Regions from separate parts of the Streptomyces sp. NBC_00885 genome, predicted to be linked through region 1. Evidence: riboswitches for the same ligand, from Rfam matches in the RefSeq annotation. Region 1 holds a riboswitch; each other region holds the start of a gene.

Region 1 (3,578 bases):
TACGGCGTGGCGCTCGGCTGGTCCGGATCGTGGCGGATCTGCGTACAGCAACTGCCCGACGGTCTGGTGCAGATCACCGGTGGGGCGGGCTACGACGACTCAGGGCTGCTGCGGCTCGCGCCCGGGCAGTCCTACACCTCGCCCGTCTTCGCCGGGCTGTGGAGCAGCGGCGGCTTCGGCGGTGCCAGCCGGGCCTGGCACGCCTGGCAGCTGGCACACGTCATTCCGGACGCCGCGACCGAACGGCCGGTCCTCTACAACTCCTGGGAGGCCACGGGCTTCGACATCTGCGAGGAGCAGCAGCGGGCCCTCGCGCATCGGGCCGCAGCCATGGGCGTCGAGCTGTTCGTCGTCGACGACGCCTGGTTCGGGCGGCGCACCAGCGACCGCGCCGGCCTCGGCGACTGGACCCCCAGCGCCGAGCGCTTCCCGAAGGGCCTGGGCCCGCTCGCCGGTGAAGTGCACGCGCTGGGCATGCAGTTCGGGATCTGGGTCGAGCCGGAAATGGTCAACGCCGACAGCGATCTCTACCGGGCGCACCCCGACTGGGTGCAGCACCATCCGGGCCGCGCCAGGACCGAATTCCGCAATCAGCTGGTGCTGAATCTCGCCCGCCGGGACGTGCAGGACTATCTGTGGGAGCAATTGGACACCCTGCTGACCAATGCCCCCATCGACTATGTGAAGTGGGATTTCAACCGCTGTTTCACGGACGCGGGCTGGCCCGGTGAGGAGTACCCGCAGAAGCTGTGGGTCGAGCATGTCCACGCGCTGTACGCACTGCTGGACCGGCTGCGGGCCGCGCATCCCTGCGTCGCCTTCGAGTCCTGCTCGGGCGGCGGCGGCCGGATCGACCTCGGCATCCTCGCGCGTACCGACCAGGTGTGGACCTCGGACAACACCGACCCGCTGGACCGGCTCGCCATCCAGCGGGGTTTCACCCAGCTGCACCCGGCTCGGGTCATGGCCGCATGGGTCACCGACAGCCCCAATGTCCAGCTCAACGGCCGCATCAGTACGCTGCGTTTCCGCTTCGTCAGTGCGATGGCCGGGGTGCTCGGGGTCGGCGGCGACCTCACCGAGTGGACCGACGAGGAGCTCGCAGAGGCGCGCGGCTGGGTGGAGCTCTACAAGGAGATCAGGCCGCTGGTGCAGCACGGCGAGCTGTACCGGCTGCGCGCGCCCGAGGGCGGGCTCAGTGCCGTCCAGTACGTACATGGCGAGGAGACCGTCGTCCTCGCCTGGCTGCAGGCGCAGCACTACGGCGAACAGCCGCCGCGGCTCAGGCTGCGCGGTCTCGATCCGGCGGCGGTCTACGAGTGCCCGGACACCGGAGCCGAGCATCCTGGGTCGCTACTGCTGCACCACGGGCTGCACACCGGACTCAAGGGTGACCTGGACGCCACGGTGATCCGGCTGCGGCGGCTCGTGCGGAGGCAACCGTGACGGAGAGGTCCGGAGAATACGCCCGAAAAGGGACAATCAGCCGCCGCGGAATTTCTCGGTAATGGTGGATCCGAGGGAAAAGTGAGCCTGATCGGTCGATAGTCATCAAATGGTGCTTCTGTCCGAATTGGACGGTTCGGTATAACCTGCCCCGTCTGCAATGCAGATGGGGCATGCCTCGTGAGCAGGATCATATTTGTGACGGTGTGTGGCGGCGTGACGGTTGCGAAATCCGTTGCCTGACAGGGCAGGGAAGATCATTGATTGACGGAGCGTAACGGGAATTCTCCGGCGATATCACGCCGGATGGTGATCCGTAATTGCGGTCGCTTGTTCCGGTCGGCCCGGCTCGTTTACGTTCACCGCAATCCGGACGGACCGCCAAATCCTGCCGCCGCCCGGAATTCGAACCCACCCACGCGTGGCAGGAGCGGGGGACCCAGGTAGTACGCCGATTCCGCACTTGTGGAACGGCTCGGGGTTAAGCAGCGCAACCGCGCGGCCGGGCATCTCCAGCCCGAACCCGACAGCTCACCTCGCCGGCGCCGGAGAGGAAAGCGCCATGCCCGCAAAGGGTAAGCACCGCCGTCCCAAGACCAGCCCGATCACCCGCGGTTTCGTCGCAGCGGGCACCAGTGGCGCCGCCATCGCGATCCCGCTCATGGGTGCCACCGGGGCCCACGCCGCGGGCAAGACCGCCCCCGTCGCGACCTCGTCGCACACGACCGTGACCGCCACCGCGGCACCGGCCGCGTACAAGGCGCCGCACAAGCCGGCCGCCGCACCCACGACGTACTCCGTCGTCGCCGGCGACTATCTCTCCAAGATCGCGGACGAGCACAATGTCCGCGGTGGCTGGAAGAAGCTGTACCAGGACAACCGCGAGCGGGTCGGTGACAACCCCTCGCTGATCCACCCCGGCCTCAAGCTCACCCTCGGCGCCGCCTCGAAGGCCAAGGCTCCCGAGAAGTCGCAGCACCGCGAGAAGAGCCAGGCCCGGTCCGCTGCCAAGACCGCGTCCAAGCCCGCTGCCAAGACCGCTGCCAAGGTCTCCACGGACTCCGGCTCGGCGAAGAGCGCCCCGCAGACCAGCAGCTCCGGCTTCACGACCCCCATCGACGGCGCGACCGTCATCACGCCGTACCACCTCGCCGGGTCGATGTGGGCCAGCGGCTACCACACCGGTGTGGACTTCGCCGCCTCCACCGGCACCACGGTCAAGGCCGTCGGCCCGGGCACCGTCGTCTCCGCCGGGTGGGGCGGCGCGTACGGCAACGAGGTCGTCATCCAGCACAGCGACGGCAGCTACTCGCAGTACGCCCACCTCTCCGCCCTGGCCGTCTCCGCCGGCCAGAGCGTGAGCGGCGGCCAGCAGATCGGCCTCTCCGGCTCCACCGGCAACTCCACGGGACCGCACCTGCACTTCGAGATCCGCACCGGCCCGAGCTACGGCTCGGACATCGACCCGCTGGCCTACCTGCGCCAGCACGGCGTCACCGTCTGACGCCCGTCCGACGCGGCGATCACGTCCCGGTCCCCTCGTGCCGCAGCGGCGGCGCGGGGGGATCCGGCGTATTCCGCCGTGGACAATCTTGAGCGGTGGCAAAGATCACCCCTCGTCAACCCCTCCTTACGGTCGCGTAGGTCACATCCGTAAGGGGAGGATCAGTACTTGTGGCAGACGATTCGAGAACAGAGAACAGCGGCGGATTCGGGTCGTACGCGGCGATCGGTGACAGCTTCACCGAAGGCGTCGGCGACCCGGGCCCCGACGGGATGTACGTCGGCTGGGCGGACCGGTTCGCGGTGCTGCTCGACGACCGGATGCCGGAGCACACCTTCAGGTACGCCAACCTCGCCGTGCGCGGGCGCCTGCTCGACCAGATCGTCGAGGAACAGGTGCCAAGGGCGATGGAACTGGCCCCGGACCTGGTGACGTTCTGCGCGGGCGGCAACGACATCATCCGGCCCGGCACCGACCCGGACGACGTGGCCGAGCGCTTCGAGCGCGCGGTCGCCGACCTCACCGGCGCCGTCGGGACGGTCATGGTGACCACCGGCTTCGACACCCGCGGGGTGCCGGTGCTGCGCCATCTCCGCGGCAAGATCGCCATGTACACCGCGCATGTACG
Region 2 (3,578 bases), 620 kb from region 1:
GACCCAGCCCTTCGACCCCACGGGCACCTCCGAGCCCACCCATCTCGTCCTCGTCAACACGGCAGGGGCACGGTCGCTGTGGCCGGTATTCCTGCCCGTGCCGGCGGGCTGGGCCAAGGAACACGGCCCCGCATCACACGAGGACTGTCTGCGGGCACTGACGCCCGCACAGCCCGCGCCGCCGGCCCCGCCCGGCTGATCCGGCCGAACAGAAGGCCGGGACACGAATTCCGACGAACTTGCGGCGCCCTTGCGGACGAATTCGGCGACCGCATTTCCGATTCCCGGCCGGAACGTGTCAGCGATATGTCAGACGAGGGGGAACGACCGACAACTGACAAGCCCTGCCTTCATAGTGAGGCAGGGGCCCAGCAGGGGCGCATATCCACGGTGCCACAAACCGGCATCCACTTCTCATTGTTCTGGAGGAACAAGCATGTCCCGCACCCGAAGCACCATTCGCCGCCGGGTCCTACTCGCCGCCGCCATAACCGCCACCTGCGCGCTCGGCCCGGCCGGTATTGCCATGGCCGCTGCCCCGGCCCAGGTTCACACGCTCCAGGCGTCCTACACGGTCGACTCCGCCCAACTGGGCCAGGGGCTCTACCAGTCCGCCTACTCCGCGCGGAACAATGTCCTGTGGGTAACCAGCTCGGTCGGATACCCCCCGGTCACCAAGACCCAGCTGCTCAAGGTGGACCCGGCGACCCTGAAGGTGAAGGCCGCCTACACGCCGCCCCTCAAGGACGAGGCCACCGGTGCGCGGGAGGCCGTCTACGGAGTGGCCGTCGACGACGTGCACAACACCGTGTGGACCACCAACACGCTCGACAACTCCCTTGCCGTCTACAGCCAGCGGACCGGCGAGCACCTGGCCACGCTGCCCGGCGTGAAGCACGCCCGGGACGTCGTCGTCGACCAGCAGCGCAACCTAGCCTGGACCGCCGGGCTCGAGGACGGCAGCATCGTCGCCTTCGACACCCGTACATACCAGGAGAAGAAGCGCGTCACGGTCACGGGCGCGACGCCCGCGGGCGTGACCGTCGACGAGCGCACCGGCACCGTTTACGCAGCCGATCTGACCAACGGTCAGCTCATCGAGGTCTCCCCGGCATCCAGCACGCCCAGGCTCATCCCGGCCGGCAAGGGCACGATCGACGTGGCGCTGTCCGGCGACGGCAGGACCGCCTACGCCGCCAACCAGGCGAGCGGTTCCCTCGCCGTCATCGACCTGCGCGCGGGAGTGGTGCAGAAGGAGATCGCGACGGGAGCGGGCGCCCTCGCGGTCGCGACCGACGCGTGCACGGGCAACGTCTTCGTGGCCAACAGGGAATCCGGTACGACCTCGGTGGTCGACCCCCGCAAGGGACTCGTTCTCGCGAACCTCGCGACCGGCGCGAACACGGACCATGTGGTCATCACGCGTGGCACGGCCTATGTCGTCGACAAGGCGGCGGTCGGAGCCGAGGCGATGGACTCCATCCACCGCATTCGCGCGACCGGCTGACCGGCTGCCGCGCCCGAGCGCCCCGGACGGCGGGCTCCGCCGTCCGGGGCGCTCTGCTCTGTCACGGCCCGGTCCCGTGCACCCGACCTAAAAGCGCCTTGATGTCCGAAAAAGCCCACAAGGGCGGTTCATCTTTATTGTTATTCGATGCCCCCATAAGAGAAACCCGGGCGAATTCCATTTATCCGGAGCGCACCGCCGCAAACCGGACTCGGTTGCCTTCTCCTCCAGTGAAATGGGTCACGTTCGGCAGTGCCCGCGCACGGCGGCGTGGCGCCCAGTCCCGTTCTGCAGAAAGAAAGTTGAGATTCTCGATCTTGCCGACCGGCGGGAATTTCTCGCGATTAATCCCCCTCGCGAATTGAAATGTGAATTCGGGACTTGTTTCGCCCGGTCTGCCTCGCTTACGGTCACGACAACCCGGATGGACCGCCGAATCCTGCCGCCGTCCGGAAACCGCACCCACCCACTCACGGACGTACGGCAGGAGCGGGGGACCCAGGTAAGCCGCCGATCCGGAATACGGAACGGCTTGGGGTGAAGTCGCCGTCACAATGCGGCCGGGCATCTCCAGCCCGAACCCGACAGCTCACCTCGCAGGCGACGGAGAGGAATTCGTCATGCCCGCAAAGGGTAAGCATCGCCGTCCCAAGTCCAGTGCATTCAGCCGCGGTCTCGCCGTCGCGGGCACCGGTGGCGCCGCACTCGTCCTGCCGGTGATCGCCACGACCGCCGCCTCCGCGCAGACGGCACCGCAGTCCACCCCCGCCGCCAAGACCTCGGCCGCAGCTCCGGCCCTCGCGAAGAAGGCCGGCACCACGACCTACTCCGTCGTCGCGGGGGACTCCCTTTCCAAGATCGCGGACCAGCTCAACGTCACCGGCGGCTGGAAGAAGCTCTACAAGGACAACCGCAAGGTCGTCGGTGACGACCCGCGGCTGATTCACCCGGGCCTCAAGCTGACGATCGGCAAGAAGGCCAAGGCTGCCGCCGCCTCCGACCGGGCTGACCGGGCCGACCGCTCCAAGCGCACGACGAAGCTGACCCCGGCGAAGAGTGCCCCCGCCGCGAAGCCGAAGAAGACGTACTCCAACGACCTCGACGGCTGGATCAAGGAGTCGCTGGACGTGATGGCCAAGCACGGCATCCCCGGCAGCTACGACGGCATCCACCGCAACATCATGCGCGAGTCCTCCGGCAACCCGCTGGCCATCAACAACTGGGACTCCAACGCCGCGGCCGGAACGCCGTCCAAGGGCCTCCTCCAGGTCATCGACCCCACGTTCTTCGCCTACCACGTGCCCGGCACGTCGATGGACAGCTACGACCCGGTCGCCAACATCACCGCCGCGTGCAACTACGCCGCCGACAAGTACGGCTCGATCGACAACGTGAACGGCGCGTACTGACCGACCTCACAGGTCGCGGCGGTTCACGGCGAGAAGGGCGAGAACCGCCGCGACGAGCGGCCGGGCCGTGCGGGTCCTTTTGCCTACCGGTCCTTCGAGAGCGCGAGCAGTTCGGCGAACAGACCCCCGGCGTGGACCAGGTCCTCGTACCGGCCCTGTTCGGTGATCCGGCCCTGCTCCATGACGATGATGCGGTCCGCCAGCCGGGTGTTCTCCAGCTGATGCGTCACCACGACCGTGATGCGGTCGGCGGAGATCGCCTTGATGGCCTCGAGGATGCCGTGTTCACCGCGCGCGTCCATCTGCGACGTCGGCTCGTCCAGGATCAGCAGGGAAGGCCGCCGGTACAGAGCGCGTGAGCAGACCAGACGCTGCCACTGCCCACCTGACAGCTCGGATCCGCCGTACAGTTCGCGCGCCAGCAGCGTGTCGAGTCCCTTGGGCAGGTCGTCGATCGCCGCGCGCATCCCCACGGCGTCGACGGCGTCCCACACCGGCCCGTCGTCGAAGGTGCGGGGCTGCCCCAGCGTCACGTTCTCCCTTGCGCGCAGGGGCCATTGGGCGAAGATCTGCGGGACCAGCCCGGTCCCCGCCCACACGGAGTCGGGGTGGGCGGCGGCGAGATCGATGTCACCCCAGGTCACTCGGCCCTTGTCGGCCAG
Region 3 (3,578 bases), 4.0 Mb from region 1:
CACCGAGCCGCTGACCATCGGCGGGCAGCGGATCGCGGCGGGCGATCCCGTACTCGTCGTACTCGCGGCAGCCAACCGGGACCCGGAGCGCTTCGACGAGCCGGACACCCTCGATCTCACCCGGCGTGACAACCAGCATCTCGGGTACGGGCACGGCATCCACTACTGCCTCGGCGCTCCGCTCGCCCGGCTGGAGGGGCAGACCGCGCTCGCGACGCTGCTCAGGAGATTGCCGGACTTGCGGCTTGCGGGCGATCCAGCCGATTTGCGGTGGCGTGGGGGCCTGATTATGCGTGGATTGCGCACTCTGCCCGTTGAGTTCGCGCCTCGACAGATCTGACAGACTGTCAATTCTGTGACTTTCACGTGATCTCCGCTGCATCGACTTGTGATGTGCGTTCGAATGCGACTACTTTCACTGCCGTCTCAGCAGTCACGCGAAAGGCAAACGCATGCTCTCCGGCCATGGTCGCCACCGTCGTCCCCGCCAGGCTCCGGCCATCGTTGTCGCGGCAGGGGTGACGGGATCGGCCATTGCGATTCCCCTTCTCGGAGCCGGTTCGGCCTCCGCCGCCGACGCCTCCACCTGGGACCGCGTCGCCGAGTGCGAGAGCGGCGGCATGTGGAGCGCCGATCTCGGCAACGGGTACTACGGCGGACTCCAGATGTCCCAGGAGACATGGCAGGCCTTCGGCGGCGCGGACTACGCGCCCACCGCCGACCTCGCCAGCCGCTCGCAGCAGATCGCGGTCGCCGAGAAGGTCCTCGACGCGCAGGGTCCGGCCGCATGGGCCGGCTGTGCGGCGATCGCCGGGCTGCAGAACGACGGCGCCGCGGCCGGCGTCGACCCGGGCACCGCACCCTCGCCCTCGCAGAGCACGGCTCCGGCGCCGACCGCGTCCGCGAAGCCGACCCTCAAGCCCGCCGAGCCGTCCGACGAGCCGTCCACCGCGCCGCCCGCGGACGCGACCGGGTCGGCGACCGCCGCCCCCGATGCGGCGGCGGGCGACGGCAAGCACCGCGGCGAGGCCGCCCCCGAGGAGACCGAGCCGGACAATGCGGACAGCGACCGCGAAACCGGGCGCCACGCTTCCCGGGGTGACGGGTCGGCGCGCACCGAAGCGGACAAGTCGGACAAGGTCGACAGTGCGGACGCCGCGCCGGGCGAGTACACCGTCCTGCCGGGCGACAGCCTCTCGGCGATCGTCGACAAGGAGAAGCTCTCCGGTGGCTGGACCGCGCTCTACGAGAAGAATCGCGAGACCGTCGGCGACAATCCCGACCTCATCCTTCCTGGCCAGAGCCTCGATCTGGGCCTGAATCAGGAGTAGTTCGCGGCCGTATGTCCGGTTCTGTGCAAGTGAGACAAGGGTCTCTTTGTCCCAACTGACGCATCTGCCCCGGCGGAATCACCCATTCCGCCCGTCACCTGCGGAAACGTATATGTCCTACCCGGTGAAATGGGCGATTTCTCCCCGATGTTCGTCTTTGAACATCGGGGAGTCGTGTGTCTACGGTCTGAACCGCTCGCCACCGCGGGCACCACTGACCGTCACGCCGAATCCTGCCGTCGGTCGGGGGGAGTAGTCGTCGCGCAGAGCGCCGAAGGCAGGAGCGGGGGACCCAAGGTAAGCGCCGGGCCCGGCCGTTGAGAGATCGACGGCGGAGACCGGCTTGGGGTGAAGTCGCATGCAGGAGCGTGCGACCGGGCAACTCACTTGGCCCGAACCCGACAGCTCACCTCGTAGGCGTCGGTGAGGAGAAGCTCCATGCTGCGTTCCGGCAAAGCCAAGCACCGTCGCCCGTCCAAGCTCACCCGCATCGCCACGCTCGCCGGTGTCACCGGCGCCGCTGTCGCCGTCCCGCTGATGGGTGCCACCTCGGCCTCCGCCGCGACCGCGTCCGAGTGGGACGCCGTCGCCCAGTGCGAGTCCGGCGGCAACTGGTCCATCAACACGGGCAACGGCTTCTACGGCGGCCTGCAGTTCACCAACTCCACCTGGGCCGCCTACGGTGGCACCGCCTACGCCTCCCGCGCCGACCTGGCCTCCAAGGACCAGCAGATAGCCGTGGCCGAGAAGGTCCTCGCGGGTCAGGGCAAGGGCGCCTGGCCGAGCTGTGGCGTGAACCTGTCCAACACGCCGTACACCGGCGGCTCCGCCGCCACGCCGAAGGCGAAGCCGGCTGCCAAGCCGGCCGTGAAGCGCGCAGAGGCACCCACCACCCGCTCCGAGCGCCCCGCCGCCCCGAAGAAGGCAGTGAAGAAGGGCGACGGCGAGTACAAGGTCAAGGCCGGCGACACCCTCGGCAAGATCGCGAAGGCCGAGAAGGTCAAGGGTGGCTGGAAGAAGCTGTTCGAGCTGAACAAGGACATCATCAGCGACGCCGACGTCATCTTCCCGGGCCAGCAGCTCCACCTGAGCTGACCCGAGGAGCCCTGGGACTCCGGTGGACCCGGCGGACCACCGGACCCCGCGGGCCCTCATCCCCCAGAGCCACCCCGGCCCCGCGCGCTTCCCCCGAGCGTGCCGGGCCGGGGTTCTGTCTGTTACCCCCAGGTAGTTCACGCGCTGTTTGTCCTGCGTCGAGCCTCTTCATGCCCTTTTTCGTCCCAGCGGGCGGGCATCTGCCGACCGATGCTCCCGCGCCGGTTAGGCTCTTGCCGCAAGGCCAAAGAGACCCTGCACTTTTAGCGTCACATCCCAGAAGGAGATGCTCGTGCCGTCCATCGACGTCGTCGTAGCCCGGGAAATCCTGGACTCCCGAGGCAATCCCACGGTCGAGGTCGAGGTTGGCCTCGACGACGGCAGCACGGGCCGTGCTGCTGTTCCGTCCGGCGCCTCCACCGGTGCGTTCGAGGCTCTCGAGCTCCGCGACGGTGACCAGAACCGCTACCAGGGCAAGGGCGTCGAGAAGGCCGTCCTCGCCGTCATCGAGCAGATCGGCCCGGAGCTCGTCGGCTACGACGCCACCGAGCAGCGCCTGATCGACCAGGCGATGTTCGACCTGGACGCCACCCCGGACAAGTCCTCGCTCGGCGCCAACGCCATCCTCGGTGTCTCGCTCGCCGTGGCGCACGCCGCCTCCGAGGCCTCCGACCTGCCGCTCTTCCGCTACCTGGGCGGCCCGAACGCGCACCTGCTGCCCGTTCCGATGATGAACATCCTGAACGGCGGCTCGCACGCCGACTCCAATGTGGACATCCAGGAGTTCATGATCGCCCCGATCGGCGCGGAGTCCTTCTCCGAGGCCCTGCGCTGGGGCGCCGAGGTCTACCACACGCTGAAGAAGGTCCTGAAGACCAAGGGTCTGTCCACCGGTCTCGGCGACGAGGGCGGCTTCGCGCCGAACCTCGAGTCGAACCGCGCCGCGCTGGACCTGATCCTCGAGGCCATCAAGGAAGCCGGTTACGCCCCCGGCAAGGACATCGCGCTCGCGCTCGACGTCGCCGCGTCCGAGTTCTACAAGGACGGCACGTACGAGTTCGAGGGCAAGTCCCGCTCGGCCGCCGAGATGACCGAGTACTACGAGGACCTCGTCGCCTCCTACCCGCTGGTCTCCATCGAGGACCCGCTGTT
Region 4 (3,578 bases), 3.3 Mb from region 1:
ACCCGGCAGTGCGAACTGCGCACGATATCCACCGAACTGCCCGCATACGCGGCGGCCGGCTGGCTGACGGCCGACGAGCCGCGCGCGCTCTCCTCGATGCGGGCGCGCACGATGGCCCGCGACATCGCCCGCCGTACGCACGGACCGGCCGCGGCCCACGCCGTCTCGGAGTACGAACGGTTCGCGACGACCCTGGCCTTTCTGCGCCACCGGGCCCACCGCGGCACGGCGGGCCCGGACTTCATGGAGCGCGAGCAGGAGCTGCTGCACCACCTGTGGCAGCGCAAGGAAGTCGCGTCTCCCGCGCTGAGCTACGCGGCGCGGGCGACGGGCCGGGTATGGACCCCGCCCCCGCACCGCGACTACGGCGGCTACAACCCGTACCGCTCCTAGGCTGGCAGGGCGCTTGTTCCGCCCGCATGCCGTACGCGACCGGGGCACAGGACCGGCAGCCCTGGCGTCGGGGGGTGAGCGCCAGAACTGCCGGCGTTCATGGGAGTGCGGTGCACCGCGCACATGGGGGCATCCGCATAAACGCCCCCTCGCGCCGAGCGGCGGCGCGAGGGGGCGTACGGAGAAATCAGACGGTCAGGCCCTTGTCCCGCAGCCAGGCCATCGGGTCGATGCCGGTCCCGCTCGCCGTGTGGACCTCGAGGTGCAGATGCGCGCCGGTCACATTGCCGGTCGCACCCACGCGCCCGATCGTCTCGCCCGTCGTCACCTTCTGGCCGACGCTGACCGAGATCGAGGACTGGTGGGCGTACCAGATCTCCGTGCCGTCCTCGAGCTCCAGCACCGTGCGGTAGCCGTAAGACCCGGACCAGCCCGCCGACTTGACGGTGCCGCTGTGCACGGCCTTCAGGGGCGTGCCCGTCGGGGCCGCGAAGTCCAGGCCGGTGTGGTAGCCCGAGGACCACATCGATCCGGCCTCACCGAAGGTGGAGGTGATCGTGTACGAGGAGGTCGGCAGCGAGTAGCTCGCGGCGAGCTTGGCGAGGCGCTCGGCCTCGGCCTTCTCCGCCGCTGCCTTCTCGGCGGCGAGCTTCGCCGCCTCGGCCTCGGCCTCCGCCGCGGTCTGCTGGGCCTTCGCCTCCGCCGCTGCCTTCTCGGCCGCGAGCTTCTCCGCGGCCGCCTTGGCCTCGGCGTCCGCCTCGGCCCGCTGCTGATCGGCCTGCTGGAGGATGCGGGCGCGCAGCGCCTCACCGGCGGAGCCCTGCGCCTCGGCCTTGGAGCCGGTGTCAGCGGCGAGCGTCGCCGAGGTGAGGGGCGCGGTGTTCCCGGCGTCGGCGTCCGAGGAGTCGTCGGACATGAACGAGCCGACGCCTGGAAGGGACTTGGCGTCGGGCAGGTTGTCCGCGATCGAGTCGGGGAGCGATATGGAGACCGGCGGCTTGCTCTGCGCGGTGGCCATGCCGCCCGCGCCGACCGCGGCGATCACGCCGACCCCGAGCACCGTGGAGCTGCGGGCGAGTCCGCCGCGCTGCTTCATGACACGGTGCCGGCCGCGCACCGGACGGACGGAGTCCTCGGTGGGGTTCCATTCCTCCCATGCCCGCTCTGCCACCTCGTCGCCGAAGAAGTCAGTTTCGAAGGGTGCTGTCGGGGCAGGTTTGTTGGACGCCACTGAGGCGTGCTCCTTTCCTTCCTTCTCGCCTACCGGGTTAGCTGACGGGTTCGGAGCAGGAAGGTCTCCTACGGGCGCTTCCGCCGCGGACAAGAGCGGCAAAAGGTGCCCGATTCACCCCAATTGGTGGTTCCCCGGTTCCCTTGCGGGATTCGGCGCGTGCGCACGGTGCCGCCTCTTGCGACGACTGGGACGACCGCGCTGCGTTATCGAACGTTAATAGACACCGGGGCCCGATTCCAAGCTGTTCCGACTGATCATTAACAACATTCGCCGGGACTTAACCGGACACAAGGGCCCGGAGTGGGGTGAGTTGATCGCCCCTGACGCACCATCCGACACCTCCCGCTACCTGACGGTTCGTCAAATGTTATGCGGAGGGGTGTCTCTCGATTACGTACCGTGCCCATCCGTCCGTCCGGCGTCCGGCGCCCGGCTTCACGACGCCAACGACGCCGAGCCGCCAGAGCCCTCACTCGCCCCCGCCGACCACGGGCACGATCGTGCGGCGCTCCTGCTGCCCCTGAGCGGGACGGCTGACCGCAAGCAGCGCCATGTCGTCCGTCGAGCCGCCACCCGTATGGCGTCGTACGTCGTCCACCAAGGCGTCCAGCAGCTCCTCGGGCCCGGGGAACAGCCGCCCCGCCAGCCGCCGGCCGGGGTCGTAGAAAACGCCGCTCGCGTCGCGCGCCTCGGACAGCCCGTCCGTATAGAGAAGCAGCGTGGCCCCGGGGGGCAGCCGGTGCGCGTCCGAGCGGTCCGGCCAGATCCCGAGGCCCATACCGAGCGGCAGCGCGGCCTGGGTCGGCTCCAGGATGTTCACGTTCCCGTCCGCGTACAGCAGGAGCGGCTCCGGATGGCCCCGGTTCACGACCCGTACGACACGATCACCGCGCGGGATCTCGGCCAGTACGGCGGTGGTGAACCCCTCGACCGCGTCCAGGTTGTGCCGCGCGCCCTCCCGCACCAGCGCCCGCTCCAGCCGCGCGGCGAGCCCTTCCAGCGAGCTCTCCTGCTCGGCGGCCTCCCGGAACGCCCCGATCACCACGGCCACCGCCTCGACCGCCTGCAGCCCCTTGCCCCGTACGTCCCCGACGATCAGCCGCACCCCGAAGGGTGTGTCCTGTACGGCGAAGAGGTCGCCGCCGATGAACGCGTCCTTCTGCGCCGCCTCGTACCGCGCGGCGACGTGCAGTCCCCCGATCCGCTCCGGGGGAGTCGGCAACACGGCGCGCTGCGCCGTCTCGGCGATCACCCGGGCCGACGCGAGGCGCTGACTGCCGAGCCGTACGACCCGGTTGATCAGCAGAGCGAGGCCCGAGACGGTGATCACAGTGGTCAGCTCGGTGAACGCCGTGATCTGCGAGAGGGTGTGGTTGTAGAGGTGCAGCCCGGTCACGCCGAGGATCGCCGCGATACCGACCAGCAGGGTGCCGACCCAGGTGAAGATGGGGGCCGCGATCAGCGGCGCGGCCGCGAAGAGCGGGACCGCCGTGAACCGGGGCGGCGTCGCGAGGTCGAAGATCGCGCCGCCGACGATCATCAGGGCGGGCAGCAGGCGGACGAATCCACGAGAGATGTCCGCTCCGCCCTGCTCTGGCTCGGCCACGGGTGCTCTCCTGCCCGGTCCCCACACGGCTGCGGACGGTACCGCCCCCTTCCCAGGCTGGCCGTAGCCGCGCCGGGCGGCGAGTCGCCGTCGGCCAACCGGGCGATGTCCGCAGCGCACACACGACAGTGGCCCGGCACTCTGTCGAGTGCCGGGCCACTGTTGTCAGTAGCGGGGACAGGATTTGAACCTGCGACCTCTGGGTTATGAGCCCAGCGAGCTACCGAGCTGCTCCACCCCGCGTCGGTGAACACCACCTTACGCCATCCGGAGCAAGATCAAATCCATTTTGTTCAGCGGCGGCGCAGACGCAGTGCGGTGAGGGCTCCGCCGGCCGCGATCAGG

What was found. A riboswitch is a leader RNA that binds a small molecule or an ion and turns the genes downstream of it on or off. The one in region 1 is predicted to bind cyclic di-AMP.
Region 2: linked by a shared signal. The riboswitch ahead of OHA61_RS02300 (transglycosylase SLT domain-containing protein) and the one ahead of OHA61_RS05095 (peptidoglycan DD-metalloendopeptidase family protein) in region 1 are both predicted to bind cyclic di-AMP.
Region 3: linked by a shared signal. The riboswitch ahead of OHA61_RS23285 (transglycosylase family protein) and the one ahead of OHA61_RS05095 (peptidoglycan DD-metalloendopeptidase family protein) in region 1 are both predicted to bind cyclic di-AMP.
Region 4: linked by a shared signal. The riboswitch ahead of OHA61_RS20225 (M23 family metallopeptidase) and the one ahead of OHA61_RS05095 (peptidoglycan DD-metalloendopeptidase family protein) in region 1 are both predicted to bind cyclic di-AMP.

The regions. Positions count from the first base shown of each region.
Region 1 covers NZ_CP108796.1:1,099,159-1,102,736, reverse strand. The annotation lists gene OHA61_RS05100 (alpha-galactosidase) at 1-1,446, shown strand, start outside; cyclic di-AMP (ydaO/yuaA leader) riboswitch at 1,849-2,004, shown strand; gene OHA61_RS05095 (peptidoglycan DD-metalloendopeptidase family protein) at 2,009-2,950, shown strand; gene OHA61_RS05090 (SGNH/GDSL hydrolase family protein) at 3,121-3,578, shown strand, end outside.
Region 2 covers NZ_CP108796.1:474,623-478,200, reverse strand. The annotation lists gene OHA61_RS02310 (MbtH family protein) at 1-199, shown strand, start outside; gene OHA61_RS02315 (amino acid adenylation domain-containing protein) at 1-2, shown strand, start outside; gene OHA61_RS02305 (YncE family protein) at 437-1,507, shown strand; cyclic di-AMP (ydaO/yuaA leader) riboswitch at 1,961-2,123, shown strand; gene OHA61_RS02300 (transglycosylase SLT domain-containing protein) at 2,128-2,916, shown strand; gene OHA61_RS02295 (ATP-binding cassette domain-containing protein) at 3,000-3,578, opposite strand, start outside.
Region 3 covers NZ_CP108796.1:5,104,557-5,108,134, forward strand. The annotation lists gene OHA61_RS23275 (cytochrome P450) at 1-340, shown strand, start outside; gene OHA61_RS23280 (transglycosylase family protein) at 453-1,331, shown strand; cyclic di-AMP (ydaO/yuaA leader) riboswitch at 1,591-1,766, shown strand; gene OHA61_RS23285 (transglycosylase family protein) at 1,770-2,426, shown strand; gene eno (phosphopyruvate hydratase) at 2,713-3,578, shown strand, end outside.
Region 4 covers NZ_CP108796.1:4,448,920-4,452,497, reverse strand. The annotation lists gene OHA61_RS20230 (PrsW family intramembrane metalloprotease) at 1-393, shown strand, start outside; gene OHA61_RS20225 (M23 family metallopeptidase) at 581-1,624, opposite strand; cyclic di-AMP (ydaO/yuaA leader) riboswitch at 1,636-1,792, opposite strand; gene OHA61_RS20220 (PP2C family protein-serine/threonine phosphatase) at 2,097-3,353, opposite strand; tRNA gene OHA61_RS20215 (tRNA-Met) at 3,403-3,476, opposite strand; gene OHA61_RS20210 (hypothetical protein) at 3,527-3,578, opposite strand, start outside.